One region of the Oceanibaculum sp. genome, then DNA from elsewhere that is predicted to be linked to it. Evidence: predicted binding sites of a transcription regulator. Region 1 holds the regulator's gene; the other holds the start of a gene.
What was found. The regulator HrcA, encoded in region 1, represses chaperone genes, less so after heat shock. The targets are predictions, from matches to a motif close to GTTAGCACTCNCCNNNGGNGAGTGCTAAC.
Positions count from the first base shown of each region.

Region 1 (15,725 bases):
AGGACTGGCCGTTCCAGATAGATTCTGGACTCGGCCAGCCAGCCCTTCAGGCTATGGACGAAACGGGCGTTTGCGCTCACCCATGCACCTTGTCCGCCACCAGCTCTGCCAGGGAGCGTTCCGGCCGGGCGCCGAAATGCGAGATCACCTCGGCGGCGGCCAGCGCCCCCAGCGACCCGCAGACCGCGACCGGCATGCCGCGCGTCAGCCCGTAAAGAAAGCCGCTGGCATAGAGGTCGCCAGCGCCGGTGGTGTCCACCACCGCCTCGACCGGCTCGGCGTCCAGCACATGCACCTCATTGGCGGTGACGATGACCGCCCCCTTCTCGCTGCGGGTGAGCGCGGCTACCTCGACCTTGCCGCGGATCGCCTGCATCGCATCGTCGAAGCTGGCGACCTCGAACAGCGCCTTGATCTCAACCTCGTTGGCGAACAGCACATCGACATGCTTTTCCACCAGCGCGCGGAATTCGCGGCGATGGCGTTCCACGCAGAAGGCGTCGGACAGTGACAGCGCCACCTTGCGGCCAGCGGCATGTGCCGCATTCGCTGCCTTCAGGAAGGCGGCCTTGGCCTGCGGCGGGTCCCACAGATAGCCTTCGAGGTAGGTATAGGCTGAGGCGGCAACGAGATCGGTGTCCACATCCTCAGGCGTCAGCTCGACGCAGGCGCCAAGGAAAGTGTTCATGGTGCGCTGCGCGTCAGGCGTCACCAGGATCAAGCAGCGCGCGGTCGGCGGGCCATCGCTGGCGGCGGCGGTCTCGAAGCTGACGCCGGCCGCCTTCATGTCGTGGCGGAAGATGTTCCCCAGCGTGTCGTTGCGCACCTTGCCGATGAAGGCCGCCCGCCCGCCCAGCGAGGCGATGCCGTGCAGCGTGTTGGCCGCCGACCCGCCGGACATTTCCATGCCCGGCCCCATCTGGCCATAGAGACGTTCCGCCCGTTCCGCATCGATCAGACGCATCGCGCCCTTATCGAGCCCATGCGCCTCCAGGAAGGCATCGTCGGTGCGGCTGAGCACATCCACGATGGCATTGCCGATGCCGAGAACGTCGAAGCGTGTGTCTGTCATCACTATATCTTCCCGGCGCAGTGCCAAGCTTGCGGAATCACGATCAATGGCGTGGCAGTATAACCGCCGCGCTGCCGGCAACAAGCGGCGCTTGCCGTTACGCCTTGTATTTCCGATCTCTAGCCCATTCTTCCCGTTTCGAAAGCCACCCGATGATTGATGCACTTGTGAAAGCCCTCAGGCAATTCTCCGATCCGCGGTTGCGCGGCGTGGTCTGGCTGGGTATCGGCGCGGCCGCGCTGGTGTTCGCCCTGCTGTTCTGGGGAATCGGCTGGCTGCTGTCCGGCGTCAGCCTCACGGATCTCGGCCTGTCGCCGGAAACCGCGTCGCCCTTCGAATATCCCTTCCGCCTGCTGGTCGATGTGCTGGGCGGGCTGGCGGTGCTGGGGCTGACCTGGCTGCTGTTCCCCGTGGTGGCGACGGCGGTAACCGGAATTTTCCTGGAACGCGTCGCAGTCGCCGTGGAGGGCCGCCACTATCCGGGCCTGCCGGCGGCGCGGGAGCAAGGCATCGGCGAAGCAGTGGGCATGGCGGCGCGGTTCCTTGCCCTGTCGCTTTTGCTCAATCTTCTGGCCCTGCCGGTCTATCTGCTTTTTCCCGCCGTGAATTTTTTGCTTTTTTATTTACTGAACGGCTATTTGATCGGCCGCGAGTATTTCGAGATGGCGGCTTTGCGGCGGCTGGACCCGGCGGAGGCTGCCGCGTTGCGGAAACGGTATGGTGGCCGGATCGTGACTTTCGGGGCGCTGTTCGCCTTCCTCATGACGATTCCCCTGGTGAATCTGGCGGCACCTGTTTTCGCAACCGCAGCGATGATTCATCTATTCGAGGGCTTGCGGCGCCAAGCAAATCCGGCATAATTTCGAAGCCATAATGTTCGGCTTGCTGCAGCCGCACGGAAACGATTAATAGTTTATTTACATGTTTGGGCGCAAAAAAGTATCTCCTGAAGTAATCGCCACGCAGAATGCGGTTTCGGGCCAGCCCGAAAAAGCGGGGGAGCCGGCGGGTGCCGAGGGAAAACGGGGGAGCACCATGTCAACGATCAAGCCGAGTTCGCCGAGTTTCGTACCGGAATTGCCGCGCCGCAGCCTGGATATTCCGGGTGCCGGGCGCCGTGGCGAGGGCGCCGTGCGCAGCAACGTATCGGACAGCCGCCGTCTGACCGTCGGCCGGGAGATCGTGCTGAGCGGCGACATCACCGCCTGTGAGGTGCTGGTGGTGGAAGGTCGCGTGGATGCGAAGCTGAAGAACTGCCAGGCCATCGAGATCACGCCGTCGGGCGTGTTCAAGGGCGAAGCAGAAATCGAGGAGGCCGATATCAGTGGCAGCTTCGAGGGGGTTCTCACGGTGCGGGGCCGGCTGACCGTCCGCAATGGCGGGCGCATTCAGGGCACGGTGCGCTATGGCCAGCTGGAAGTTGAAGCTGGCGGCGAGATCAATGGCGATCTGCAATCCGCCACACCGGCCAAGGCAGAAGCCAAGGCCGCGGCCAAGGCGGAAGACCGGCCGACCGCCACTCCGTAAAGCGGGCTGGCGGCGGGGCCCATGAAATAAGGCCCATGAGTAAAGACGTGCGGGATTCTGGCAGGGACGGCATGGAGATGACGGGCAGGCATATCGGGCAGGACAGGCGGACGGGCCGTTGCAGCGGCCTGCAGCCGGCTCTTCTGTCAGCGCCGGCGATGCTCTCGGCCCTGGTCGTTTCGCTGCTGCTGTCCGCTTGTGCGACCGATGCGCCTTCCGGTCCATCGCTTGCTGCCGCGCCGTTACAGGCTGCGGGATCGAAGGGCGCCGATGCCTCTGCCAGCTCCGTGAAGCCTGGCCTTGCGGCGGGGCTGTCGGGCGGGCTGGCCGGATTGCTGCCGGAGCCGCCCCGGCCGGACAATATGTCCCTGGCGCCGCAGGCAGCCGCCCCCGCGCCCGACCTCGTCGGCATGACGGCGCAGCAGCTGGGCGGCCTGCTTGGCCAGCCGCGCTATCTGCGGCGGGAAGCGCCGGCGCAAGTCTGGCAATATACCGACCGCCGCTGCATCCTCGACATCTTCCTGTATCCCGAGCATGGCGAATACCGTGTCGTGCATGTGGAGACACGCGATCCGCGCAGCCTGTCGGCGCTAAATGTCGGCTCCTGCCTGAACGGTCTGGCTGTGCTGCCCGCCTCGTTGCGCGGCAGCTGAGTCGGGCTTAACGCAGCGCCGGGTCCGGCGTCTTTTCCTTGAATTTGCAGAATTCCGAGACGATGCAGCGCCAGCAATCCGGCTTGCGCGCCTTGCAGATATAGCGCCCGTGCAGGATCAGCCAGTGATGCGCATGGCGCAGGTAGGGCTTGGGAATACGCTTCTCCAGCGCCAGTTCAACCGCCAGCGGCGTCTTGCCGGGAGCAAGGCCGGTGCGGTTCGAGACCCGGAACAGATGCGTGTCCACGGCGATGGTCGGCTGTCCGAAGGCGATGTTCAGCACCACATTCGCCGTCTTGCGGCCAACGCCGGGCAACGCCTCCAGCGCCAGGCGGTCGGCCGGCACCTCGCCGCCATGCCGCTCGATCAGCAGGCGGCTCATCTCGATGACGTTCTTCGCCTTGGAATTGAACAGGCCGATGGTCTTGATGTGCTGCTTCAGCCCGTCCTCGCCCAGCGCCAGCATCTTCTCAGGCGTATCGGCGATGGGGAACAGCTTCTCGGTCGCTTTGTTCACTGACACGTCGGTCGCCTGCGCCGACAGCGCGACAGCCACCAGCAGCGTATAGGGGTTCACATAGTTCAGCTCGCCCACCGGCTCCGGGTTGGCGTTCTGGAGCCGGGTAAAAAACCCTTCGATGTCAGCCTTGGTCATGCGTGCCATGGAGGATTTTCTAGCTGCCCGGCCGGCCGCGGGCAAGCGGGCTGCTGAGGGACCTTAACGGGCAGGCTTTACGCAATGGCTGCGCAATCCTAATTTGATGCCATGGAGATCGCGGAAACTCTTGAGGCCGCCGCGCCGCGCCGTCCTTATCTCGATGTGACGCTGACGCCGCATCGCAGCCTGCCGCCTGCCGGCTTCTACCTTCTGATGGGGATGGTCGGCGGCGTGTCGCTGACCATGGGGATTATGTTCCTGATCGTCGGCGCCTGGCCGGTTTTCGGCTTTCTGGGGCTCGATGTCGCGCTGCTCTATTTCGCCTTCAGAATGAATTACCGCGCGGCACTGGCCCGGGAGACTGTCCGGCTGGACGAGACGGAACTGGCGGTGCAGCGCTTCAGCCCGGCGGGCCATGTCCGGCGCTGGAGCTTCCAGCCCTACTGGTTGAAGGTGCTGCATGAGGCGGCCAGCGAATATCCGGTCCCGCTGGTGCTGGCGAGCCATGGAAGGCGGCTGGAGATCGCCAGCTTCCTGAGCCAGCCGGAAAAGACGGAACTCGCCGAGGCGCTACGAGAGGCGCTGGCGCGCAGCCGTGCGCCGGACCTTCCTACGAGTTAAGCCCCAGCACGTCATCCATGCCGTAGAGGCCGGGGGCGCGGCCCTTCGTCCAGAGGGCAGCGCGCAGCGCGCCATCGGCATAGATCGTGCGGTTGCTGGCCTTGTGGGTCAGCTCGATCCGTTCGCCCTCGGCGGCGAACACCACCGTATGGTCGCCGACCACATCGCCGCCCCGCAGCACGGCGAAGCCGATATCGCCAGGCTTGCGCGGACCGGTATGGCCGTCGCGGGCGCGCTGCTGCACCTCGGCAAGCCCGACGCCCCGCCCGGTCGCCGCCGCCTCGCCCAGTCCCAGTGCCGTGCCGGACGGGGCATCCACCTTGCGGCGGTGATGCATCTCGACGATTTCGATATCGTAACTATTGTCCAGGACAGCGGCGATCTGGCGCGTCAGCGCGAACATCAGATTCACGCCAATGCTCATATTCGGGGCGAAAACCAGCGGGATCTTCGCGGCATGAATCGCCAGCACCGCTCGGTCCGCCTCCGACAGGCCGGTGGTGCCGATCACCAGCGCGGTGCCATGGCGGGCAGCCAGCTCGGCATGCGCCAGGCTGGCGGCCGGCGCGGTGAAATCGATGATCGTTTCGGCTGCAGCGAACAGCGTCTCGGCATCCTCGGTGATCGGCACCTGCAACGCCTCGATACCCGCGACCAGACCGGCATCCTTGCCGATCTGCGGCGTGCCGGGCCGGTCGGTGGCGCCCGCAAGCTGGGTCTTGTCCGAGCGCGCCACGGCCTGGATCAGCATGCGGCCCATGACGCCGCCCGCACCGACGATTCCGATCTTCATGGTGGCCATTTCGCATCCTCCTGCCCGGTAGCGCCTTGCCCAGCGCCGGTTATAGCCGGTTTTCCGGTGGATTACCAAGCGGCACTTCCGCCCTTTGGCGGCATCGCGGTGCCTGCCGGCGCTTGACGGAGCGGCACTCCGTCATTTCGGGCTATCCAGTGAAATCGGGACATGTTATTTGAAATATATACTAAAATCTTTCCGATATACTGACCAGAAACGCAGGATCCCGGTATGATCGACATTCGTTGCCTCTGTCTCGGCGTGCTCAGTCTTGGCGATGCCACCGGTTACGAGATCAGAAAGCGGCTGAAGGACAGTTTCGGGCCCTATCAGGGCATGAGCTACGGCGCATTGTACCCGGCACTGGCGAAATTGCTGGCTGCCGGGGAGGTCGAAAGCCTGGATGGCGACCGGGTATCGGCACTCGACAAGCGCACTTACCGCCTGACCGAAAAAGGGCGGGAATCCCTGCATTCCAGCCTGATTCGGGCGAAGGGGCAGGAGCAGACACGCTCCGAGTTCCTGGCTGCCATGTTCTTCGCCGACATGCTGGATCGCGACACACTGGACCGGCTGGTGGATGAAAGACTGGCGGAATTGCGCGGCGTGCTGGCGCATTTCCAGACCTATCGCGGTAGTCCGCCGACCGAAGGGCAACGTTTCGTCGGCCGCTTCGGGCAGGTGATGGCGCGCGCCGCGATCGACTTCCTGCAGGGCGAGGGCCGCGCCATCGTGAACGCCATCGAGCGTGACCGCAAGACGCGCTAGGCTGGTTGAAACGCCGGGAAAGGGCCTCGTTTCTCGGTATTACTTCTATTGAAATCAATATATTAACCTGCACTACGGCTGAGACGGCAGTGGCGTCGCCGGAAGCTGAAACAGAGACTTCGGAAGGCCACTCTCGGCGCATAAAAAAGCCGGGGAGCAGCAGCGCTACTCCCCGGCGATACCTCTCCGCTGTGGCGGGATTGGCTAGTCCCGCAGGTCCTCCCACAGCTCCTTCACCTTGGCGAAGAAGCCGGCTGATTCCGGGCTGGTCTTGTCGCGGTTGCCGGTCTCCTCGAACTGCTTCAGCAGCTCCTTCTGCTGCTTGGTCAGGTTCACCGGGGTCTCGACAGTAACTTCAATATACAGATCGCCGTGCAGATTGCTGTTCAGCACGGTCATGCCCTTGCCGCGCAGGCGGAACTGATGGCCGTTCTGGGTGCCCTCGGGCACGCTGACCTTCACCCGCTTGCCTTCCAGAGTCGGCACCTCGATGGAGCCGCCCAGCGTCGCCCTCGTCATCGGGATCGGCACACGGCAATGGATGTCCGCCCCGTCGCGCTGGAAGAAGCGGTGCGGCGCGATGGTCAGGAAGATATAGAGATCGCCACTGGCGGCTCCGCGCAGCCCGGCCTCGCCCTCGCCGGACAGGCGGATGCGCGTGCCTTCCTCGACGCCGGCGGGGATGGAGACGGACAGCGCCTTTTCGCGCTGCTGGCGCCCGCTGCCACCGCAGGAACGGCACGGCTTCTCGATCACCTTGCCAGCCCCGCCGCAGGTCGGGCAGCTGCGCTCGATGGTGAAGAAGCCCTGCTGCGCACGCACCTTGCCGGCGCCGCCGCAGGTGCCGCAGGTAACCGGCTGGGAATCGGCCTCCGCCCCGCTGCCATGGCAAGTATCGCAGGCCACGGAGGTCGGGATGCGGAGGTCTTTGGTGGCGCCGGCGAAGGCGTCCTCCAGGGTGATCTCCAGATTGAGCCTGAGGTCGGCGCCGCGGCCGCGCTGGCCGCCACGACCACGCTGGCCGCCCATGAACTCGCCGAACATCTCGTCGAAGATATCGGCAAAGCCGCCGCCGAAATCGAAGCCGCCGGCGCGGCCATTGCCGCGCGGACCGCCGCCATTCTCGAAGGCGGCGTGTCCGAAGCGGTCATAGGCAGCCCGCTTCTCGTCATCCTTCAGAACGTCATAGGCCTCGTTCACTTCCTTGAACTTGGCCTCGGCTTCCGGATCGTCCGGGTTACGGTCCGGATGATACTGCATGGCGAGCTTTCGATAGGCCCGCTTCAGCGCTTCCTTGTCGGCGCCCTTATCGGCGCCGAGAGTCTCGTAATAGTCCCGCTTCGCCATGATTCAGCGGCCCCTGGACTGGCGATAAGAAGACGCCATGTTCCCCGGGGTGCTGACCCCGGAGGACATGGGCATTTCGATAGCGTAACGGAATGTGCCGTTCGCGGTCATCGGTTTCAGGCCGACTTCTTGCGGTCCTCGTCGTCCACTTCCTCGAAGTCGGCATCGACGACCTTGTCATCGCCCTTGGCCGTAGTGTCGCCGCCAGCGGCATCGCCGCCGGACGCACCGCCATCGCCAGCGCCACCATCCTGCTGGGCCTTGTACATGGCCTCACCCAGCTTCATGGCGGACTGCGCCAGCTTCTCGGTCTTCTCCTTGATGACCGCGGCGTCGTCGCCGCCCATGACTTCCTTCAGCGCGGCGATGTCGGCCTCGATCGCCGACTTCTCCTCGGCGCCGATATGGCTGCCATGCTCGGCCAGGTTCTTTTCGGTCGTGTGCACCAGCGACTCGGCATGGTTGCGGGCTTCCACGGCTTCGCGCCGCTTCTTGTCCTCGGCGGCGTTTGCCTCGGCATCCTTCACCATCTGCTCGATATCGGCGTCGGACAGACCGCCCGAGGCCTGGATGCGGATGGCCTGCTCCTTGTTGGTCGCCTTGTCCTTGGCCGAGACATTCACGATGCCGTTGGCGTCGATGTCGAAGGTGACCTCGATCTGCGGAATGCCGCGCGGCGCCGTCGGAATGCCGACCAGGTCGAACTGGCCCAGCATCTTGTTGTCCGCTGCCATCTCGCGCTCGCCCTGGAATACGCGGATGGTCACCGCAGTCTGGTTGTCCTCGGCGGTCGAGAAGACCTGGCTCTTCTTCGTCGGGATCGTGGTGTTGCGGTCGATCAGGCGGGTGAACACGCCGCCAAGCGTCTCGATGCCCAGCGACAGCGGGGTCACGTCGAGCAGCAGGACGTCCTTCACCTCGCCTTTCAGCACGGCGCCCTGGATGGCGGCACCGACGGCGACCACCTCGTCCGGGTTCACGCCGCGATGCGGCTCACGACCGAAGAAGTTCTTCACCGTCTCCAGGATCTTCGGCATGCGGGTCATGCCGCCGACCATGATGACCTCGTCCACCTCGCCGGCGGAGATGCCGGCATCTTTCAGCGCCGCCTTGCAGGGCTCGATGGTGCGCTTCACCAGATCATCGACCAGCGCTTCCAGCTTGGCGCGGGACAGCTTCATGGTCAGATGCTTCGGGCCCGACTGGTCGGCGGTGATGAAGGGCAGGTTGATCTCGGTTTCGGTCGTGCTGGACAGCTCGATCTTCGCCTTCTCGGCGGCTTCCTTCAGCCGCTGCAGCGCCATCTTGTCGCCGCGCAGGTCGATGCCGGATTCCTTCTTAAACTCGTCGGCCAGGTACTGGATGACCCGGCTGTCGAAATCCTCGCCACCCAGGAAGGTGTCGCCGTTGGTGGACTTCACCTCGAACACGCCGTCGCCGATCTCCAGGATCGACACGTCGAAGGTGCCGCCGCCAAGGTCATAGACCGCGACGATGCCGCTGCCCTTCTTCTCCAGACCATAGGCCAGCGCGGCGGCGGTCGGTTCGTTGATGATGCGCAGCACTTCCAGCCCGGCGATCTTGCCGGCGTCCTTGGTGGCCTGGCGCTGGGCGTCGTTGAAATAGGCCGGCACGGTGATGACCGCCTGGGTGACCTTCTCGCCCAGATGGTTCTCCGCGGTTTCCTTCATCTTCTGCAGGATGAAGGCGCTGACCTCGCTCGGGCTATACTTCTTGTCACGGCTTTCGACCCAGGCATCGCCATTGTCCGCCTTCACGATCTTGTAGGGGACGAGGCCCTTGTCCTTCTCCACCATCGGGTCGTCGATCCGGCGGCCGACAAGGCGCTTGATCGCGAACAGGGTGTTTTCCGGATTGGTCACGGCCTGGCGCTTCGCCGGCAGGCCGACAAGGCGCTCGCCGCTCTCGGTGAAGGCGACCATCGACGGCGTGGTGCGCATACCTTCCGCGTTCTCGATGACGCGGGCATTGCCGCCTTCCATCACGGCGACGCAGGAATTGGTCGTACCAAGGTCAATGCCGATAACTTTGGACATGCTCTATTTCCTTTCTTCAGCAGGGCTCACTCGGCCCGTCAAGGCACCGGTCGGAGCCCCCTATTGGGATGGGGTTAAGCTGACCTGACGGAACTGCAAGGGTATATAGGCAGCGAAACTTGGTGCTGCAACGGTGAAAATCCGCCAATTCGGGCACGAAAAACGGCAAAAAGGCACATGATCGTCTCTGCGAGCTACCGAACCGACATCCCGGCCTTCCATGGCGACTGGTTCCAGATGCGCCTGCGTGCCGGCTATTGCCTGGTCGCCAGCCCCTATGGCGGAAAGCCCTACCGGGTGGCGCTGACGGCGGAGGCGGTGGACGGCTTCGTGTTCTGGACGCGCAATGCCGGCCCCTTCCTGCCAGCGCTGGAAGAGGTACAGGCGTGCGGCATGCCCTTCATCGTCCAGTACACCGCCACCGGCTATGGCCGCGCGCTGGAACGCGCCACGCTGCCGGCCGAGGGCGCCATCGCGCAGATGCGCACGCTGGCGGACGTCTATGGCAGGCGTTCGGTGGTCTGGCGCTACGACCCCATCCTGTTTGCGGGTGGAATGGATGCCGACTGGCACCGCGCCAATTTCCGCCGGATGGCCGCTGCGCTGGCCGGCACGGTGGACGAGGCGGTGGTCTCCATCCTCTCGCCCTACCGCAAGGCGGCACGCAATCTGAACCGCATGACCCAGCGCACCGGCCTTGCCTGGCAGGTGCCGGGCCCGGGCCAGTCCGCCGCCTTGCTGGCCGATCTGGCGGAGATCGCGGAAGGTTGCGGCATGCGCCTGACCCTGTGCGCCCAGCCTGACCGGCTGACGGCGGGTGTGTCGCCCGCCGCCTGTATCGATGCCGTGCGCCTGTCGGATATCGCGGGGCGGGATATCACCGCCCGCACGAAGGGCAACCGTCCGGGCTGCCTGTGCGCCGAATCGCGGGATATCGGCGCCTATGATACCTGCCCGCATGGCTGTGCCTATTGCTATGCGGTTGCCGATCACGACAAGGCGCGCAGCACCCACCGGGCGCACGACCCGGCGGCGGAGAGCCTGTCGCCGATGGGAATGTAGCTCAGGCCGAGGTATCGACGCGCCCGGCCGCCTTCGCCTCGCCCTTGGCGACGCCGACCATGGCGGCCTTCAGCAGCCGGTCATGGATGACATAGCCCGGCTGCAGCAGCTGCACGACGGTGCCGGCGGGATGGCCGCTGTTCTCCACCTCGAACATGGCCTGATGGTAGTTGTAGTCGAAGGGGTCACCCGGTTCCGGCGCCACCCGGCGCACGCCATGCTTCTCCAGCGCGGCCAGCAGGGTGCGCTCGGTCATCTCCACGCCTTCCATCAGCGCCTTCACGGCAGGCTCGTGCGCGGCCTCGGCCGGCACGGAAGAAAGGGCGCGGCGCAGATCGTCGGCCACGCCGGCCACGTCCCCGGCGAAATTGGCGATGCCGAACTTGCGGTCCTGCTCGCGGTCGCGCTCTGCACGCTTGCGCACATTCTCGGTCTCGGCGACGGCACGCAGCAGCTTGTCGCGGGTCTCCGCCAGCTCCTGGGCCAGCGCGCGGGTGGCGGCGTCGATGTCCATCGACTCCGCTTCCTCGCCGACGCCGACCTCGTCCAGCGTCTCCTGCGACTCGGTGCCAGAAGCGGTCTCGGGGGCGGTCACCTCCGGTTCCTGGGTGTCTGAGGCATCGTTCTGCGGCTTGGTATTCTGGGTCATGGCTTGCTGCTAGCTTCCGGTTCTTCGGTCTGTCGTCGGGTTCATTTACCCTATCATGCGGCCAATGATCTTGGCCGTGTAATCGACCATCGGGATGATGCGGGCGTAGTTCATGCGGGTCGGGCCGATGACGCCAATGGCGCCCAGCACCTGCTCACGGCTGTTGGCATAGGGGGCGACGATCATCGAGCAGCCGGCCAGGCCGAACAGCTCGTTCTCGGACCCGATGAAAATCTGCACCCCCTCGCCCTTGTTGGTGGCTTCCAGGAGGCGCATCAGGCTTTCCTTGGTTTCCAGCGTCTGGAACAGGGTGCGGATACGCTCCAGATCCTCCAGCGCGGTCACGTCCTCCAGCAGACGGGCCTGGCCGCGCACGATCAGGTAGCCGGCATCGTCGCCGCCGGTCCAGGTCGCCAGCCCAGCCTCCACCACCTTCTGCGACAGCGCATCCAGCTGGGCGCGGTGCTGTTCCAGCTCGTGCTGGATGAACAGCTTGGCCTCCTCGATGGTGCGGCCGTTCAGACGGGCATTCACGTAATTGCCAGCCTCCATCAGTGCCGAGGGCGGCAGGCCGGCGGGCAGCTCGATCACGCGGTTCTCGACCATGCCATTGTCGGACACCATGACGACCAGCGCCCGGTTCGGCCCCAGGCTGACGAACTCCATATGCTTCAGCCGGTCATCCTGCTTCGGCGCCATGACCAGGCCGGCGCAGTTCGCCAGGCCGGACAGGGTGGTGGTCGCCTGTTCCAGCACGTCACCGTAGGACCGGCCGAGGGCCGCGCACTTCGCCTCGATGGCGGTGCGCTCATTCTCGGTCAGCCGGCCAACCTCCAGCAGCCCGTTCACGAACATGCGCAGGCCGGCCTCGGTCGGCAGGCGGCCGGCCGAGGTGTGCGGCGCGAAGAGCAACCCGGCCTCTTCCAGGTCGGACATCACATTGCGGATCGTCGCCGGCGACAGCGCCAGATCGAGCCGGCGCGACAGGGTGCGCGAGCCGACCGGTTCGCCGGTTTCCATATAGGCATCGACGATAAGGCGGAATATCTCCCGCGACCTCTCATTCAGCTTGGTGACGGCTGACATCGGTGAAGGCGTTGAAATTCCGTACAAATCCATTTGCTTTCGGGTTGTTCGAAGCCTTCCGAATCTAGGTACGCCCTGGCACAGCGTCAATGTGTCCTCGACGCAGCGCGCGCAGGGGGCTAGCTTGCGCGCCGAAATGCGAACCAGCCATCCCCATGGAGGATACCATGCGACCTTCGGGCCGCGCGCCGGACCAGATGCGCGCCGTTACCCTGGAACCGGGCGCCAGCAAGTACGCAGAAGGCTCCTGCCTTGCCCGGTTCGGCGACACGCATGTGCTGTGCGCCGCCTCCATCGAGGACCGGGTGCCGCCCTTCCTGCGCAATACCGGCAAGGGCTGGGTGACGGCGGAATACGGCATGTTGCCGCGTTCCACCCACACCCGCACCGACCGCGAGGCGGCCAAGGGCAAGCAGAGCGGCCGCACCCAGGAAATCCAGCGGCTGATCGGCCGCTCGCTGCGCGCCATCGTCGATCTGGAAAAGCTGGGCGAGATCACCATCAAGGTCGATTGCGACGTGCTGCAGGCCGATGGCGGCACCCGTACGGCGGCGATCACCGGCGCCTATGTGGCGCTGCATCAGGCCTGCCAGCACCTGCAGAAGCTGGGCATGGTTAAGGCGCTGCCCTTCACCGATTCTGTGGGCGCCATCTCCTGCGGCATCTACAAGGGCCAGCCGGTGCTGGACCTCGACTATGCCGAGGATTCCGACTGCGATGCCGATGCCAATTTCGTGCTGACCGGCACCGGCGGCATCGTGGAGGTGCAGGGCACCGCCGAGGGCGCGCCTTTCAGCCAGGCGCAGCTGGGCGAGCTGCTGGACCTCGCCAATAAGGGCATCGGCGAGCTGGCCCTCCTGCAGCGCAAGGCGCTGGGACTGGACTGAGCCATGGCGCGCCGGTTCACCGAGGGCAAGCTGGTCATCGCCAGCCATAATCCGGGCAAGGTGCGGGAGATCGGCGATCTGCTGCGCCCCTTCTCGGTTGAGGTGGTCTCCGCTGGCGATCTCGGCATCTCCGAGCCGGAGGAGACCGGCCTGACCTTCCGCGCCAATGCCGAACTGAAGGCCCGGCATTCGGCGGAAGCCTCCGGCCTGCCGGCGCTGGCCGACGATTCCGGCCTTGCGGTCACCGCGCTGAACGGCGATCCCGGCATCTATTCGGCGCGCTGGGCCGGCCCGTCGAAGGATTTCGGTTTTGCCATGCGCAAGGTCGAGGACGCGCTGGCCGGCAAGACGGACCGGTCGGCCCGCTTCGTCTGCGCGCTGGCGCTGGCCTGGCCGGATGGCCATGTCGAGATTTTCGAGGGCACGGTCGAGGGCGACCTCGTCTGGCCGCCGCGCGGCGACAAGGGCTTCGGCTATGACCCGATGTTCCGTCCGGCGGGTCAACCCACGGGCGAAACCCTGACCTATGGCGAGATCGACCCGGATCAGAAGCACGCGACCAGCCACCGGGCGGCGGCGTTCCGGCAGCTGGTCGAGGCCTGCTTCAAGGCCTGACACATGACCGCGCCGGACAATCTGGCGGTCTATGTCCACTGGCCGTTCTGCCGGTCGAAATGCCCCTATTGCGACTTCAATTCCCATGTCTCCGCCAGCATCGATCATGCGCGCTGGCGGGCCGCCTTGCTGCGCGAGATCGACCATTATGCCGACCGCACGCCGGGACGCATTGTCACCTCGGTCTTCTTCGGTGGCGGCACGCCCTCGCTGATGGAGCCGGCGACGGCGGCGGCAGTGATCGAGCATATCGGCAAGCGCTGGCGCCTCGATAAGGGTGTGGAGATCACGCTGGAGGCCAACCCGACCTCGGTGGAGGCGGCATTGCTGGCCGGGTTCCGCAACGCCGGGGTGAACCGCGTCTCGCTGGGCGTGCAGGCGCTGAACGATGCCGACCTGAAGTTCCTGGGCCGCGAGCATTCGGCGCGCGAGGCGCTGGAAGCGGTCGATATCGCCGCCCGCCTGTTCGATCGTTTCAGTTTCGATCTGATCTATGCCCGGCCCGGCCAGACGGTGGCGGCCTGGGAGGCCGAGCTGCGCCAGGCGCTGTCCCATGCGGTCGGCCATATATCCGCCTATCAGCTGACCATCGAGGAGGGCACGCCCTTCCATCTGCGCCATGCGCGCGGTGAGTTCCGTATTCCCGACGAGGATACCGGTGCCGCCCTCTATGAGGCGACGCAAGATCTGCTGGAACAGGCCGGCCTGCCTTCCTACGAGATTTCCAACCATGCACGGCCGGGCGAGGAATCGCGGCACAACCTCGCCTATTGGCGCTATGTCGACTATGTCGGCATCGGCCCCGGCGCGCATGGCAGGCTGACCATAGACGGCGAAAAGCTGGCGACCCGCCAGCACCGCGCGCCGCAGATATGGCTGGAACGGGTGGAGCGCGACGGCAACGCGACACAGGCCGAGCTGCCGGTGTCGGTCGAGGAGCGGCTGACCGAGATGCTGATGATGGGGCTGCGCACGGTGGAAGGCGTGCCGGTGGAGCGCTTCATCCGCGAGACCGGCCAGCCGCTGGAATCGGCGCTGGATTCTACCCGCCTTGCCCGGCTGACTGAAGGTGGTTTCCTGATTACCGATGCCGCCGGCCTGCGCGCCACTGCCGAGGGCCGTCAGCGGCTTAACGCCCTGCTGCCGGCGCTGCTGGGCTGAAACTCTACCGTCCCCTTTTTACCGTCCGGGCGCAACGCGGCGGTAGCTGAGCGCCTCGGCGATCTGGATACGGCCCACCTGCTCCACCCCGGCAAGGTCAGCCAGCGTGCGGGCCACGCGCAGCACCCGGTGATAGCCGCGCGCCGACAGCTTCATGCGCTCCGCCGCCTCGGTCAGCAGCGCCTTGCCGGCGGCATCGGGTGTCGCGACCTCCTCCAGCAGCGTGCCATCGGCCTGCGCGTTCACCCTGATTTCCGTGCCGTCATAGCGCGCCCGCTGAACCGCCCGCGCCGCCGCGATGCGCGCCGCCACCTCCGCCGATCCCTCGCGCGGGCTGGGCAGCGCCAGATCGGCGGGGCTGACCGCCGGTACCTCGACATGCAGGTCGATGCGGTCGAACAGCGGGCCGGAAATCTTCGACTGGTAGTCCAGCGCACAGCGCGGCGCGCGCCCGCAGGTCAGCGACGGATCGTCGAGATGGCCGCAGCGGCAGGGATTCATCGCGGCCACCAGCTGCACCCGTGCCGGATAGGTCACATGCGCATTGGCGCGGGCGACGACGGCGCGGCCGGATTCGAGCGGTTGCCGCAGGGATTCGAGGGTGCCGCGCGCGAATTCGGGGAGTTCATCTAAAAATAACACGCCATTGTGGGCCAGACTGATCTCCCCCGGCTTCGCCCTTATGCCGCCGCCGACCAGGGCGGGCAGCGAGGCGGAATGATGCGGGTCGCGGAAGGGTCGCCGCCGTCGCATCCGCCCACCCTCC
Region 1 covers NZ_JAKUSO010000004.1:47,406-63,130, forward strand. The annotation lists gene MK313_RS02695 (AmpG family muropeptide MFS transporter) at 1-80, opposite strand, end outside; gene MK313_RS02700 (adenosine kinase) at 77-1,072, opposite strand; gene MK313_RS02705 (EI24 domain-containing protein) at 1,102-1,932, shown strand; gene MK313_RS02710 (bactofilin family protein) at 2,108-2,599, shown strand; gene MK313_RS02715 (hypothetical protein) at 2,635-3,252, shown strand; gene nth (endonuclease III) at 3,260-3,907, opposite strand; gene MK313_RS02725 (DUF2244 domain-containing protein) at 4,019-4,531, shown strand; gene dapB (4-hydroxy-tetrahydrodipicolinate reductase) at 4,521-5,324, opposite strand; gene MK313_RS02735 (PadR family transcriptional regulator) at 5,559-6,095, shown strand; gene dnaJ (molecular chaperone DnaJ) at 6,300-7,442, opposite strand; gene dnaK (molecular chaperone DnaK) at 7,559-9,499, opposite strand; gene MK313_RS02750 (DUF1848 domain-containing protein) at 9,677-10,561, shown strand; gene grpE (nucleotide exchange factor GrpE) at 10,563-11,210, opposite strand; gene hrcA (heat-inducible transcriptional repressor HrcA) at 11,256-12,296, opposite strand; gene rph (ribonuclease PH) at 12,464-13,183, shown strand; gene rdgB (RdgB/HAM1 family non-canonical purine NTP pyrophosphatase) at 13,187-13,798, shown strand; gene hemW (radical SAM family heme chaperone HemW) at 13,802-14,959, shown strand; gene MK313_RS02780 (YifB family Mg chelatase-like AAA ATPase) at 14,978-15,725, opposite strand, start outside.

Region 2 (15,725 bases), on a different contig from region 1:
CGCGCGCCAGCTCCGTCTTGCCGGCGCCCAGATCGCCCAGTAGCGCCACCACGTCGCCGGTCTTCAGGCGAGGTGCCAGGGCCGCGCCTAGCGCCTGCGTCGCCGCAGCATCGGGCAAGTCGAACCGGGCGATGAGGGGGGCGGTATCGGGCACGCTTCTGTGGGTCCCTGCGACACGGATCATCGGTTCCGGTTGTAGCGATGCGGGACTCGATAGGCAACGGCGCGATATGCCCCTTATCCGCCCGGGGTTGATATGCCGGGCGGCCCCGGCCATCTTTAGCGCCGCATTCCCGTGAGCAAAGATTCGAACGCCATGAGCACTCCTCACAAGACCGATGTTGTCATCATCGGCGCCGGGCCGGTTGGCCTGTTCGCCGTTTTCCAATGCGGCATGTTGGGGTTCCGCTGCCATGTCGTTGATGCGCTGGGCGAGGTTGGCGGGCAATGCGTGGCGCTCTACCCGGAAAAGCCCATCTACGACATTCCCGGATACCCCACCATCGACGCGGCGGACCTGATCGTGAAGCTGGAACAGCAGGCTGCACCCTTCGCGCCGGTCTTCCATCTGGGCGAGGAGGCGACAGGCCTGAAGCGGCTGCCCGATGGCGGCTGGCGGCTAACCACCTCCGCCGGGACGGTGATCGAGGCGGGCGCTGTCATCATCGCGGCGGGCGCGGGCGCTTTCGGGCCGAACCGGCCGCCGATTCCGGGCATCGAGGCCTATGAGGGAAGCTCGGTGCATTACATGGTGAAGCGGCGCGAGGATTTCCGCGGCAAGCGTGTGGTCATCGCCGGCGGCGGCGATTCCGCCGTGGACTGGGCGCTGTCGCTGTCCGATATCGCGAAGGTCATGGTGGTGCACCGGCGGCCGAAATTCCGCGCCGCCTTCGAGAATGTCTGCCGGCTGGAACAGCTGCATGCCGAAGGCGTGCTGGAGCTGGTCGTGCCCTATCAGCTGCAGGGGCTTGAAGGGGCGGACGGCCAGATCACGGCGGTCAATGTCGCCACGCTGGAAGGCACGGTGCGGCGGCTGGAGGCGGACGCGCTGCTGGCCTTCTTCGGCTTGTCCACCGATCTGGGGCCGATTGCGCAATGGCACCTTGAACTGGAGCGGAACCACCTCGTCGTCGATCCGGCCAGCATGGCGACCAGCCAGCCCGGCATCTTCGCCATCGGCGATGTGAATGCCTATCCCGGCAAGCTGAAGCTGATCCTCACCGGCTTTGCCGAGGCGGCGCTGTCGGCGCATGCCATCCATCCGATCCTGCGTCCCGACACGGCGCTGCATTTCGAATATTCGACGACGCGCGGTGTGCCCGGGGGCGCGCCCGGGAGCGTTCCCGCCTAACCGGCGGTCTGCCCCTGCGGTAACGGCTTGTCGCCGGGCAGGCGGACGGTGACCACCGTGCCCTGATCAACCTCGGAGGTCAGGCCGATCTGGCCGCCATGCAGCTCGATCAGGCTCTTCACCAGCGACAGGCCGAGGCCCGCGCCGGTGTCACGCTGGTTCCGGCCGCGCTCGAACTTGCCGAACACGCGCTCCTGGTCTCGGGCGGCGATGCCGACGCCGGTGTCGGCGACGGACAGCAGCAGCGCATCCTCCTCGCGCCGCGCCTCGATCCGCACACTGCCCCCGGCGGGCGTGAATTTCTGCGCATTGCTGACGATGTTGAACATGGCCTGCTTCAGTCGCCGTCCGTCGGCCCGCACGGTGCCGATGCCGTCCGGGCACTCCAGCGCCATCTGCACGCCACGCGTGCGTGCGGCCTCCGTGCTGAGCGTCATCAGCGAGTCCAGCATCTCACGGACATCGACCTCCTCCAGCTCCAGCGTCATGTAGCCGGCCTCGATGCTGGCGAGATCGAGAATGTCGTTCACCAGCGAGATCAGCCGCTGCGATGAGGACAGGATGGCCTGGCTGTATTCGCGCTGGCGGTCGTTCAGCGGCCCGAAATAGCCCTGGTCGAGGATTTCCGAGAAGCCGACGATGGCGTTCAGCGGCGTGCGCAGCTCGTAGGAGACATTGGCGACAAACTCGTTCTTCAGCCGGTCAGCCTCTTCCAGCGCCTCGTTGCGTTCCAGCAGGGCGCGTTCGACGCGGTAGGAATCGGTCACGTCGAGGTAGGAGAACAGCGTCGCCCCGTCAGGCAGCGGCACATGGGCATAGTCGATGGCCGTGCCGTCCGCCCGGATCAGCCGCTCGGTCCAGCTGCGCCGCTCGCCCAGCCGTTCGATTTCCCGGCCCCTGTAGGCCTCCCAGGACTCGAAGCTGTGCAGCGGCCGGGTCATTTCCAGGAAATCGGCATAATGCGGCTGCTGGTCCAGCTGATCGGCCGGCAGCTGCCAGATCCGGGCATAGGCCGGGTTCCACAGTTTCAGCCGGGCATCACCGCCATAGACGGCAATGCCTTCGTAGAGATTGTCCAGCGTCTCGCGCTGGACGGCGTTCAGCGTGTTGAAGTTGCGTTCCAGCGCCAGCCGGTCGGTCACATCCTCGTCGGCGAACACCAGCCCGCCGAACGGGTGCGGCGCGGTCACCCGCCGGATGGTGCGCTCGTCCGGCAGGTGCAGCAGCTCCTCCTCGGGGTCGAGCAGCGAGGTGATGCGGCGTTCGATGGCGCGCACCATGGCCTTGAAGTCGGTCACTTCCGGCAGCCAGCGGCGCTCTCGCAGCGCGTCCATCACCTCGGCGATGGAGGGCTCGCCGGACAGAAAGCGCTCTTCCAGCCCCCACAGGCTGGCATAGGCGGCATTGAAGAATTTCAGCCGCTTGTCGGGGCCGAAGATGCTGATCGCGACCTGCAGGTTCTCCAGCACCGCGTCATGGGCGGCGATGTGGCGCTCCAGCTCGGACTGGGCATTGTCCAGCGCGCTGGCGTCGGTCAGGTAGCCAGCGCTGCCAGCGCCGTCCTCGCGCGGCAATTCGCTGAATTCCAGAAGGGCGCGCTGCTCTCCGGTGGCAACATAGCGGCTGGCCGATTGCGGGTGCCCGCTGCGTATCGCCCGGCGCACCAGATCCGCGCCGGTATCACTTGCCGACGGGCCGCCGATTTCCAGATCCTCGCCGCCGCCGGAGGCTTCCTGCAGCGTGCGATAGGCCGGATTGGCCCAGACGATGCGTCCCGCCGCATCGCGCCGCCAGAGTGGGATCGGTACGGCCTCGGCGACAGCGGCCACATCGGCGGCGTCCCGCAGGCCGGACAGCGTCTGGTGCAGCCGGAAATACCGCCAGCCCAGCAGCAACAGGGCCAGCAGAAGAATGCCGGCTATGAACCATGGCAACAGGGTCATGCCGGCACTCTAAAGGATGTTCCGGGCTTAGGGAATCGCCCGCGGATGACGATACCGCATGGATTTATGCGGCGGCGCGCACTCCGGCGGCGCGGACCTTCTCCGGCACATGGCTTTCGAACTGCTTGAAATTGGCCTCGAAGCGACCGCGCAGATCGTGCGCTGTGCTGTCATAGGCCCCCTTGTCCGCCCAGGTCTGGCGCGGGTCGAGCACGTCCGTCGGCACGTCCGGGCAGTTCTCCGGCACCAGCAGGCCGAAATTCGGGTCCTGCCGGACGCCGGACTGGGCCAGCGTGCCGTTCAGCGCGGCCGCCACCATGGCGCGGGTATAGGCGATTTTCATGCGCTCGCCGACGCCGGCCTTGCCGCCGCTCCAGCCGGTGTTCACCAGCCAGCATTTTGCGCCGTGCCTGGCGATACGGTCGCGCAGCATCTCGGCATAGACGATCGGGTGGCGCGGCATGAAGGGCGCGCCGAAGCAGGTGGAGAAGGTGGCCTGCGGCTCGCTGCCCAGCCCCTTCTCGGTGCCGGCGACGCGCGCGGTATAGCCGGACAGGAAGTGATACATCGCCTGTTCCGGCGTCAGCTGGCTGATCGGCGGCAGCACGCCGAAGGCATCAGCAGTCAGCATGACCACATTGTCGGGATGCCCGCCGGTGCCGTCCAGGCTCATGTTCGGGATGAACTCGATGGGGTAGGAGGCGCGGGTATTCTCGGTCAGGCTGGCATCGTTCAGGTCGAGATGCCGGGTCTCCGGGTCGAACACCACATTCTCCAGGATGGTGCCGAAACGCTCCGTGGTGGCGTAGATCTCCGGCTCCGCCTCGCGCGACAGGCGGATCACCTTGGCGTAGCAGCCGCCCTCGAAATTGAACACGCCATTGTCCGACCAGCCATGCTCGTCATCGCCGATCAGGGTGCGGGTGGAATCCGCCGACAGGGTGGTCTTGCCCGTGCCCGACAGGCCGAAGAAGATCGCCACATCACCGCGCTGGCCGATATTGGCCGAACAATGCATCGGCAGCACGCCGCGCGCCGGCAGCAGGTAGTTCAGCAGGGTGAAGACCGACTTCTTGATCTCGCCGGCGTAGGAGGTGCCGCCGATCAGCACGATCCGCTTCGCCATATCGACCAGGATGAAGGTCTCCGAGGCAAGGCCGTCGGCAGCGCCGCGGCCCATCAGGTTCGGCACGTTCAGGATGGTGAATTGCGGCTCGAAATGGGCCAGCTCCTCGCGCTTCGGCTGGATGAACATGTTGCGCGCGAACAGATTGTGCCAGGCGGTCTCGGTGATGACCCGGACCGGCAGCCGGTAGGCTGGATCGGCCCCGGCGAAGCAATCCTGCACGAACACCTCGCGGTTCTGCAGATAGGCCAGCGCCCGGCCCAGCATGATGTCGAACCGTGCCTGGTCGATCGGCTTGTTCACCTCGCCCCAGTTGATATCGCCGCGTGAGCCCGGCTCATCGACGAAGAACTTGTCCTTGGGCGCGCGGCCAGTGTGCTTGCCGGTGTTGGTGATCAGTGCGCCGCCAGCACCCAGCACGGCCTCGCCGCGCCGGATCGCCGCTTCGTAGAGCGCAGCCGTTGCAAGGTTCCAGTGGGCGGCCTTCAGGTTCACGAGGTCGTGGGTGTCGAGGCCATGCTTGCTGGCCGGGGTGCCGGTGATCTGCACGGTGGGTTTCCTCCGGTTATTTTTATCGCGTGACCTTTAACGGCCATCGCTTATGGGCGTTTCATGAGAGATAGCGGGGCCGCGCATCGGCTGGCAACCATATTGTATGCAGCGGCTGATATATGCCCGCTCAGGTGGCGCGCGCCCGCTTCACCAGCCGCACCAGGGCCGCGCGGGCGCGTTCCGCATCGCTGGGCGCGTTTTCGCCGAAAGCCGCGAAATCCAGCCGGTCGACAGCGCCGCCGCTCCTGATGTCGATGCCTTCCGGGTCGATGCCGGTCATCCGCCAGCCTGTACCATCGAGGCCGAGCAGCTTGGCTGCATAGAGGTCCAGCGCGTCGGCATGGTCCTCGTTCATGTGCGCAACGATCTCCGCCTCGGCGGCCGCGAGGGCGGCGTGCGGCGCGGCATCGAACAGCAGTTCGTCCGCCTCGATCCAGTGGATGCGGCCGAATCCGGCGACCAGATGGGCGCGCGCCACCTCCATGCGGTAGAGGTTGAAATCCTTGAACCCGGCATAGAAGGCGGCCGAGGGGTGGCGGGCGACATAGCGCGCCAGCAGGGTCTCGTCCGCAAGCGGCGTGACGTGCCCCTGCAAGGTGACGCGCGCGCCGGTCAGCGGTTCGTCGAGGCCGGTCGTGCCATCGATCAGCAGCGAGGCGCGCGGATCTCCCTTCAGATTCTTGGTATGGTCCGCCAGGTCGGAGAGCAGCAGCAGGGGACAGGCCGCATGGTCCGTCGCCAGCAGCACCAGCGAGGCATAGGGCCAGCCCTCCGCGCCATTCAGCGCAGTTCCGAGGACGGCGCGGTCACAGGACCGCACCAGCCGCCGGGCGGTGTCGCCCGGCGTTTCGGTCGTGTTGTCAGTGGGTGTGGCTCTTGCCATGACCCGCCTTGCTGCCATCGGCGCCGATCGGCATCACCTCGGCCGTCACCTTCACCTTGCCGGCATTGCTGTAGGTCAGCACCAGCTCGAACGTCTCGCCGGGGACCAGCTGTTTCTTCAGGCCCATCAGCATGATGTGCAGGCCGCCCGGCTGGAAGACGACCGGCGTGCCCGGCTCGACATCCACGCCACCCTCGACCTGGCGCATGCGCATCACGCCGTTTTCCATCAGGTGGGTGTGAATCTCGACGCGCGCGGCCACATCGGAGGCAGCATCGATCAGCCGGTCCGCCTTCGCCGTGTCGTTGGTCAGGGTCATGTAGGCTGCACCGTTCTTGGCGCCGGGCGGGGTCGCGCGCGCCCAGACATTGGTGGCTTCGACATGCTTGTCATGGGCAACCGCCAGCGGCGCGGCCGCGATCAGGGCGAGGGCGAAAATCATAAAACCGGGAAGGAAACGCATGGGGCACCTTTGAGCGTGTTGTCGTCAGCTATTGAGCAAGATTGCCGAAAGCTCTCATCCCGGCAATCGGTCAAAGCGCCGCATCGGGGAAGGTTTATTTAAAATGCCTTCTGGTAACTTTATGCGGCATTGCCTAAATCCGGTCATTATTATTGCGCAAAAGGCAGGACGCCGGACCGCTATCCCAGTATGGTTTGGCTCAATGCAGTTCGTACCGGAATGGTCCGGTACGCGCGTGACCTTGGCAGCGCGCATCGAATAGGGGAATGCGACAGTGGCTCAAACGATTGCCCTGGTCGATGACGACCAGAATATCCTGACTTCGGTCCAGATGTCCCTGGAGGCCGAGGGGTTTGACGTACGCACCTATGCGGATGGCGAGGAGGCGTTGCTGGGTATCAGCCAGCGCCCGGTCGATCTTGCCGTTCTCGACATCAAGATGCCCCGCATGGATGGCATGGAACTGCTGTCCAAGCTGCGCAAGAAGACGGCGATGCCGGTCATCTTCCTGACCTCGAAGGATGATGAGGTGGATGAGGTGCTGGGCCTGCGCATGGGGGCCGACGACTACATCACCAAGCCGTTCTCGCAACGCCTGCTGATCGAGCGCATCCGCGCCCTGCTGCGCCGCCAGGAGCTGGCGCAGGATACCGGCGAGCAGAGCAAGGAGAATGTGATCGTGCGCGGCGAGCTGGTGCTCGACCCGCGCCGCCACATGTGCACCTGGAAGGGCGACCCGGTCAATCTGACGGTGACGGAGTTCCTGATCCTGAAGGCGCTGTCGCAGCGCCCCGGCCATGTGAAGAGCCGCGATCAGCTGATGGACGCGGCCTATGGCGAATCGATCTATGTCGATGACCGCACCATCGACAGCCACATCAAACGCCTGCGCAAGAAGTTCAAGGTGGTGGACGACGATTTCCAGGAGATCGAGACGCTGTATGGCGTTGGCTACCGGTACCGTGAAGGCTGAATCCCGGCGATGCGGGCGGAGATGTGGGCCGGTAGTAGGGCGGCAGGCGGACCAGGCCGATGACGACACATGCAGCGGCGGATGAGGTGCCGGAGGAAAAGGCGCAGCAGGAGCAGATAGCCTCGCGGCGGCCCGGCACAGATGATCTGTCGGTCGCGGAGGTGGCGACGCGGCTGCGCCGCCGCCGGAAATGGCTGGTCTCGCCGCTGACCCTGCGCATCATGGCGATCAACCTGCTGGCCCTGGCGATGCTGGTGGGCGGCGTGCTCTATGTGGATGAATATCGCCGCAGCCTGATCGTCGCCGAATTACAGAATATGCGGTTGCAGGCCGAGCTGCTGGCCGGCGCGCTGGGCGCCAGCATCGTGCAGAATGTCGGTGACGATTCCGTCGTCATGTCGCCCGATCTGGCACGCCAGCTGGTCCGGCGGTTCGAGCCGCCGCCCGGCGTTCGCATACGCGTCTTCCTGCCGACCGGCGAGATGGCGGCCGACAGCCGGATGCTGCGCGGGCCTTATGGTGTGGTGCAGATCGAGCCGCTGCCACCGATTGGCGCGCGCCCCAGCCTGGGCGAGCAGGCGCTGAACGCGGTGTATGACTGGATCGTCGGCTGGCTGCCGTCGGACGAGCGGCTGCCGCCCTATCTGGAAGCGCCGCTGCAGACCGCCCCCGACTATCCGGAGGTAGTGGAGGCGCTGCAGGGTGAGGCCGCCTATGCCCGCCGACGCCTGCCCGACGGGCGCATGCATCTATCGGTGGCGGTGCCGGTGCAGAGCTATCGCCAGGTGCTTGGCGCGCTGGTCATCAGCGGTACCGACAAGGGCATTGAAGAGAATATCCGGGCGGTCCGGCTGGACATCATGAAGGTGTTCGCGCTGGTGTTCGCCGTGACGGCCCTCTTGTCCTTCTATCTGGCGCGCACCATCACGCGGCCCATCGAGCGGCTGGCGGCTGCGGCCGAACGGCTGCGGCTCGGCATGAACCGGCAGCACAAGATCCCGGACTTCCGCAAGCGCCGCGACGAGATCGGCGAGCTGTCCGGCACGCTGATCGCCATGACCGACGCGCTGTGGCAGCGGCTGGACGCCATCGAGCGCTTCGCCGCCGACGTGTCGCACGAGATCAAGAATCCGCTGACCAGCCTGCGCAGCGCGGTGGAAACCGCCTCGCGAGTGAAGGATGCCGAGCGGCAGCAGAAGCTGATGGCGGTCATCCTGGACGATGTGAAGCGGCTGGACCGGCTGATCTCCGACATCTCCGACGCCTCGCGTCTCGATTCCGAACTGTCCCGGGCCGACATGGAAACGGTGGATGTCGGTGTCATGCTGAGCACGCTGGTCGGCATCTATACCGCCGTGCCGAAGGAGGATGGCCCGCGCTTCAAGGTCAAGGTTCCATCTGGCGACAAGCTGCTGGTGAAGGGGCTGGAATCCCGGCTGGGGCAGGTGGTGCGCAACCTCGTCACCAACGCCATCAGCTTCTCCCCGCCCGGCGGCATGATCGCGGTCAGCGGCAGCCGGCAGGGCAATAATGTGGTGTTCACGGTCGAGGATGAGGGGCCGGGTATTCCGGAGAACAAGCTGGGCGACATCTTCAACCGTTTCTACACGGAACGGCCGAAGGGCGAGCGGTTCGGCACCCATTCCGGCCTTGGCCTGTCGATCTCCAAGCAGATCGTGGACGCCCATGGCGGCACGATCACGGCGGAGAACCGCAAGGATGCGGACGGCAAGGTGCTGGGTGCCCGCTTCACCGTGCGGCTGCCCAAGCAGTAATCTCATGCTGGTCCACGCCACGACCATCGTCCTTGGTGGCCGCGCCGTCCTGCTGTGCGGCGCGCCCGGCAGCGGCAAGTCCGATCTGGCACTGCGCGCCATCGATGCCGGTGCGGTGTTGCTGGCTGACGATCAGACCGCGCTTTCCGCCGAACGGGGAAGTCTGGTCGCGCGCTGCCCGGAGACAATACGCGGGCGGCTGGAGGTGCGCGGCCTCGGCATCGTCGATCTGCCCTGGCGCGACGCGGTGCCAGTCGGGCTCGCGGTCGATCTGGTGCCGCCGGAGGCGGTGGAGCGGTTGCCGGGCGCGGCGGAGCAGAGCTGGCTAGGCATTTCCATACCGCTGCTGCGGCTGGCGCCTTTCGAGGCGTCCTCGGTGGTTAAGCTTCGGCTTGCGGTGGCGCGCCTGAAGGGCGAATAATGCTCGGCTCATGAGCGATCTGGCCCCCTTTCCCGCTGCGGCGGATGCGATCACCGACCGGGTTGTCCTGGTGACGGGCCTGTCCGGCGCTGGCCGCACGGCCTGCCTGAAGGCGCTGGAGGATATCGGCTACGAGGCCATCGACAATCTTCCCATCGGCCTGCTGCAGCTGCTGCTGGACGGGGCGGGGGAGCCGGGTGGCATCCGCCGGCCGCTGGCTATCGGCGTGGATATCCGGACCCGCGACTTCGAGGCGGACCGGCTGGCCGCGCTGATCGATGCGGCGCACGGTGCGGCCCTCGGGCGGTGTACGCGCGACATAAGGCTGCTGTTCCTCGATTGCGATGACGAGGTGCTGGCCCGGCGTTTCACCGAGACACGGCGCCGCCATCCGCTGGCCGCCGACCGGCCGGTGATGGATGGCATAAGGCTGGAGCGCCAGCGCATCGCGCCGCTGAAGGAGCGCGCCGACCAGGTGATCGACACCAGCGCGCTGGCGCCGGGCGATTTGCGCCGCCGGCTGTGGACGGAATATGCGCTCGACCCGCGCCATGGCGTGACGCTGACCGTACTGTCCTTCTCCTACCGCGAGGGGTTGCCACGCGAGGCGGACCTGGTGTTCGATGTGCGCTTCCTGAAGAATCCGCATTATGACGCGGCGCTCAGGCCGCTCGACGGGCGCGCGCCGGCAGTGGCGCGCTATGTCGAGGGGGATGCCGGGTTCCCTCCTTTCTTCGAACGGCTGACGGCGATGCTGGAACCGCTCTTGCCGCGCTACTACGAAGAGGGCAAAAGCTATCTGACGATCGCGCTGGGTTGCACTGGCGGCCGGCACCGGTCGGTCTATGTCGCCGAGAGGCTGGCGGCATGGCTGCGCGAGGCGGGGCAGCAGGTAATCCTGGTGCATCGCGACATGGAAAAGTGGGAGAGCCGCCAGAAGAGCGGCCTTTCGACGGGTGAGGCACAAACAAGCGAAAAGGAAAGCCCATGATTGGCATGGTGCTCGTGACCCACGGCCGACTGGCCGTCGAATTCATCGCCGCGCTGGAACATGTGGTCGGCAAGCAGCAGCAGGTGGCCGCTGTCTGCATCGGGCCGGATGACGACATGGAGCAGCGCCGGCAGGAGATCCTCGACAAGGTCGGCGAGGTCGATGGCGGGTCCGGCGTGGTGGTGCTGACCGACATGTTCGGTGGCACGCCGTCCAACCTTGCCATCTCGATCATCGACAAGGCGCGGATCGAGGTGATCGCCGGCGTGAACCTGCCGATGCTGATCAAGCTGGCCAGCGTGCGCGGCACGGAAAACCTGGCCAAGGCCGTGGAAAGCGCGCAGGAGGCAGGCTGCAAGTACATCAATGTCGCCTCCAAGCTGCTGGCCGGGGAAATTTCGTGAGTGCAGACGAGGCGCTGCACCGCAGCGTGACCATCGTGAACAAGCGCGGCCTGCACGCCCGCGCCGCCGCCAAATTCGTGAAGCTGAGCGAGACCTTCGACGCCGATATCCGCGTCGCCAAGGGCGGGGTGGAAGTGTCGGGCCTGTCGATCATGGGGCTGATGATGCTGGCCGCCGCGCCGGGCTGCAGCATCGCGATCACCACCAGCGGCCCGGATGCCGCCACGGCGATGGCGGCGCTCGAACAACTCGTCGCCGACAAGTTCGGCGAGGAGTAACGTTTTCATAACCATATAAAGATATCTTTATCCTTGCTGCGACGCCGGGCCTCTGCTATAGCCCGGCGCGACAGCATATTTCCGACTTTTTCGCCCTTTTAGGAGACAGCCGCGATGGGTTCCTTCACCGACTATAAAGTCGCCGATATCAAGCTGGCCGATTGGGGCCGCCGCGAGATCAACATCGCCGAGACCGAGATGCCCGGCCTGATGGCGCTGCGCGAGGAATACGGCAACGCCAAGCCGCTGGCTGGTGCCCGCATCGTCGGCTGCCTGCACATGACGATCCAGACCGCCGTGCTGATCGAGACGCTGACCCATCTGGGCGCCTCCATCCGCTGGTCGTCCTGCAACATCTATTCGACCCAGGATCAGGCTGCCGCGGCCATCGCCGCCGCCGGCATCCCGGTCTTTGCCTGGAAGGGCGAGACCGAGGAGGAGTTCTGGTGGTGTATCGAGCAGACCGTGAAGGGCCCGGATGGCTGGACCCCGAACATGATCCTCGACGATGGCGGCGACCTGACCGTGCTGATGCACGACAAGTATCCCGAAATGCTGAAGGATGTGCGCGGCCTGTCGGAGGAGACCACGACCGGCGTGCACCGCCTGTATGAGATGCAGAAGAAGGGCACGCTGAAGGTTCCGGCCATCAACGTGAATGACAGCGTCACCAAGTCGAAGTTCGACAATCTCTATGGTTGCCGCGAGAGCCTGGTGGACGGCATCCGCCGCGCCACCGACGTGATGATGTCGGGCAAGGTTGCCGTGGTCTGCGGCTATGGCGATGTCGGCAAGGGCTCGGCCGCCAGCCTGCGCAACGCCGGCGCCCGCGTCATGGTCACCGAGATCGACCCGATCTGTGCCCTGCAGGCGGCGATGGAAGGCTATCAGGTCGTGACGATGGAGGATGCTGCCCCGCAGGCCGACATCTTCGTCACCGCGACCGGCAACAAGGACGTCATCACGCTGGACCATATGCGCCAGATGAAGGATCGGGCCATCGTCTGCAATATCGGCCATTTCGACACCGAGATTCAGATCGGCGCCCTGTCCAACTACAAGTGGGAAGAGGTGAAGCCGCAGGTCGATGAGGTGGTCTTCCCCGATGGCAAGCGTCTGATCGTGCTGTCCAAGGGCCGGCTCGTGAATCTGGGCAATGCCACGGGCCATCCCAGCTTCGTGATGAGCGCCTCCTTCACCAACCAAGTGCTGGCGCAGCTGGAGCTGTGGAAGAACCACGCGAACTACGAGCGCAAGGTCTATGTACTGCCGAAGCACCTGGACGAGAAGGTGGCCGCGCTGCACCTCGCCAAGGTTGGTGCGAAGCTGACCAAGCTGAGCGCCGATCAGGCCGCCTATATCGGCGTCGAGGACAAGGGCCCGTTCAAGCCGGACCAGTATCGCTACTGATCCTGGCGAAGGGGACAAAGGAGGGCCGGCTCACAGCCGGCCCTTCGTCTTTTGGGCATCAGTGCAGGCTGAGGCTCACATTGGCGTGGCGCAGCGAGCCCGGCGTGATGAGCCTGGCCGATCCGACCGTGACCGAGTGCAGCTTGCCGTCCAGCTTGCCCTGCCAGAAATCCAGGAAGCGCCGCAGCACCGGGTAGGATGGGGCCATGTCATATTCCTGCCAGATGAAGCTTTGCAGCAGCCCCGGATGGTCGGGCAGGTGATACAGGATCTCGGCGGTGGTCAGGCGGTAGCCATCAAGCTGTCGGATCAGTCCGCTCATCGGCAAAAGTCTCCCGTGTCGCTGGAAAAAGTTTGCGGAAAAATTTGCGTCCCTGTCGTTTTTCTGTAACTGTGCCGCCGGCTTGTGGCGTCGGCAATAAAAATGTTGTAAATCAATAACTTGTTAGCAGGCCGCCGAGAGTGCTAACAGTTCCAGGCCCCACCCACGAAGCGCTTGCGCAGAATCCGCACCGACTCATTCCATTGCGCGCCTTGACAGGGAAAATTCACTTTCCTATGTGTCTGGCACTCATCGGGGGAGAGTGCTAACGGGGCCTGTGTGCCCGGTTCCTTCCCTCCGGGAGCTGCAAATTCAGTCATTTCCACGCGGCACCAATGCCCGCGTGTCATTGAGGAGGGCTACCCATATGAAGTTTCGGCCTCTGCACGATCGCGTGCTGGTCCGTCGGCTGGAGTCCGAGGAGAAGACCGCCGGCGGTATCATCATTCCGGACACCGCCAAGGAAAAGCCGATGGAAGGCGAAGTGATCGCCGTCGGCCCGGGCGCCAAGAATGAGCAGGGTGTTGTCAGCCCGCTGGATGTGAAGGCGGGTGACCGCGTGCTGTTCGGCAAGTGGTCCGGCACCGAGGTGAAGGTCGACGGCCAGGAGCTGTTGATCATGAAGGAAAGCGACATCATGGGCGTCATCGAAGGCGCCGCGAAGGGCAAGAAGGCCGCCTGAGGCGCCTCTCCCGGTCGCTCAATCCAATCCAATTGAAGGAAGACATACATGGCTGCCAAGGAAGTTAAGTTCAGCAGCGAAGCCCGCACCAAGATGCTGCGCGGCGTCGATATTCTGGCTGATGCAGTGAAGGTCACGCTGGGTCCGAAGGGCCGCAACGTCGTGATCGAGAAGTCGTTCGGTGCGCCGCGCATCACCAAGGACGGCGTCTCCGTCGCCAAGGAGATCGAGCTGTCGGACAAGTTCGAGAACATGGGCGCCCAGATGGTGCGCGAAGTGGCCTCGAAGACCAACGACGTCGCCGGTGACGGCACCACCACCGCCACCGTGCTGGCCCAGGCCATCGTGCGCGAGGGCAACAAGTCGGTTGCCGCCGGCATGAACCCGATGGACCTGAAGCGCGGCATCGACCTCGCCGTCGCCGCCGTCGTCGAGGACCTGAAGAAGCGCTCCAAGAAGATCGCCACCTCCGCCGAGGTTGCCCAGGTCGGCACCATCTCGGCCAATGGCGAGCGCGAGATCGGCGAGATGATCGCCAAGGCGATGGAGAAGGTCGGCAACGAGGGTGTGATCACCGTCGAAGAGGCGAAGAGCCTGGAGACCGAGCTGGAAGTCGTCGAGGGCATGCAGTTCGACCGCGGCTACCTGTCGCCGTACTTCGTCACCAACGCCGACAAGATGAACGCCGAGCTGGAGAGCCCGTTCATCCTGCTGCATGAGAAGAAGCTGTCCAGCCTGCAGCCGATGCTGCCGGTGCTGGAGGCTGTCGTGCAGTCCGGCAAGCCGCTGCTGATCATCGCCGAGGACGTCGAGGGCGAGGCCCTGGCCACCCTGGTGGTGAACAAGCTGCGCGGTGGCCTGAAGGTCGCGGCGGTGAAGGCGCCGGGCTTCGGCGATCGCCGCAAGGCCATGCTGGAGGACATCGCCATCCTGACCGGTGGCCAGGTCATCTCCGAAGACATCGGCATCAAGCTTGAGACCGTCTCGCTCGAAATGCTGGGCAAGGCCAAGCGCGTGCTGATCACCAAGGAAGAGACCACCATCGTCGATGGTGCCGGCAAGAAGAAGGACATCGAGGGCCGCGTCACGCAGATCCGCGCGCAGATCGAGGAGACCTCCTCGGACTACGACCGCGAGAAGCTGCAGGAGCGTCTGGCGAAGCTGGCTGGCGGCGTTGCCGTCATCCGCGTCGGCGGTGCCTCCGAGGTCGAGGTGAAGGAGCGCAAGGACCGCGTCGACGACGCGATGCATGCGACCCGTGCCGCTGTCGAGGAAGGCGTGGTTCCGGGCGGCGGTGTCGCCCTGCTGCACGCGCTGAAGGTGCTCGACAAGGTGAAGCCGGGCAATGACGACCAGCGCGTCGGCGTGGACATCGTGCGCCGCGCGATCCAGGCCCCGGCCAAGCAGATCGCCGCGAACGCCGGCATGGACGGCGGCGTGGTTGTCGGCAAGCTGCTGGAATCGACCGACTCCAGCTGGGGCTTCGACGCCCAGACCGGTGAGTACAAGGACCTGGTGAAGGCCGGCATCATCGACCCGACCAAGGTCGTGCGTACCGCCCTGCAGGATGCGGCCTCGGTCGCCTCGCTGCTCATCACCACCGAGGCGATGGTCGCCGACAAGCCGGAGAAGAAGGCCCCGGCCGGCGCTCCGGACATGGGTGGCATGGGTGGCATGGGCGGCATGGACTTCTAAGTCCGGCCTTTCCCAAGCCCAAAAGACAGGAACCCCGGCAGCTTCGGCTGCCGGGGTTTTTCTTTGCGCCAGGGAACAGGCGCGTACCTTTTGCGCGTGTACTGTTCAGCCTCACGGCTCTGTGCTTTAGTATATTTCAGATTGCACATGGAATGGACGAAAGGGGCTGACAATAACGTTATCCCGCCGCTTGCGGCGGGGCAGAACAGCGCCAGGCAATGAAAAGACGCACGCGGCACCCGGATAACCGGGGCTGGCGATGCGATAATAGCGATAGGGAGGGCGCCATAGATGAAAGCAAGACAGATCCCGGACTCTCCGGGAGAACCAGAGGAATCGCCGGGCTTCCTGCTGTGGCAGCTGGCCAATGCCTGGCAGCGGCAGATGAGGGTCGTGCTCGCGCCGCTCGGCCTCACTTATGTGCAGGCCATGCTGCTGACCGCGCTGTTGCGGTTG
Region 2 covers NZ_JAKUSO010000003.1:177,465-193,189, forward strand. The annotation lists gene tsaE (tRNA (adenosine(37)-N6)-threonylcarbamoyltransferase complex ATPase subunit type 1 TsaE) at 1-154, opposite strand, end outside; gene MK313_RS02370 (NAD(P)/FAD-dependent oxidoreductase) at 317-1,351, shown strand; gene MK313_RS02375 (sensor histidine kinase) at 1,348-3,294, opposite strand; gene MK313_RS02380 (phosphoenolpyruvate carboxykinase) at 3,359-4,969, opposite strand; gene MK313_RS02385 (HugZ family protein) at 5,100-5,855, opposite strand; gene MK313_RS02390 (copper chaperone PCu(A)C) at 5,833-6,318, opposite strand; gene MK313_RS02395 (response regulator transcription factor) at 6,593-7,291, shown strand; gene MK313_RS02400 (stimulus-sensing domain-containing protein) at 7,351-9,066, shown strand; gene MK313_RS02405 (HPr kinase/phosphorylase) at 9,071-9,487, shown strand; gene rapZ (RNase adapter RapZ) at 9,498-10,478, shown strand; gene MK313_RS02415 (PTS sugar transporter subunit IIA) at 10,475-10,882, shown strand; gene MK313_RS02420 (HPr family phosphocarrier protein) at 10,879-11,160, shown strand; gene ahcY (adenosylhomocysteinase) at 11,275-12,570, shown strand; gene MK313_RS02430 (usg protein) at 12,629-12,892, opposite strand; gene groES (co-chaperone GroES) at 13,260-13,574, shown strand; gene groL (chaperonin GroEL) at 13,623-15,269, shown strand; gene MK313_RS02445 (MarR family winged helix-turn-helix transcriptional regulator) at 15,561-15,725, shown strand, end outside.
Region 2: groES (co-chaperone GroES) is a predicted target of HrcA. The motif match lies at 13,134-13,162, and genes of this name have one in related genera.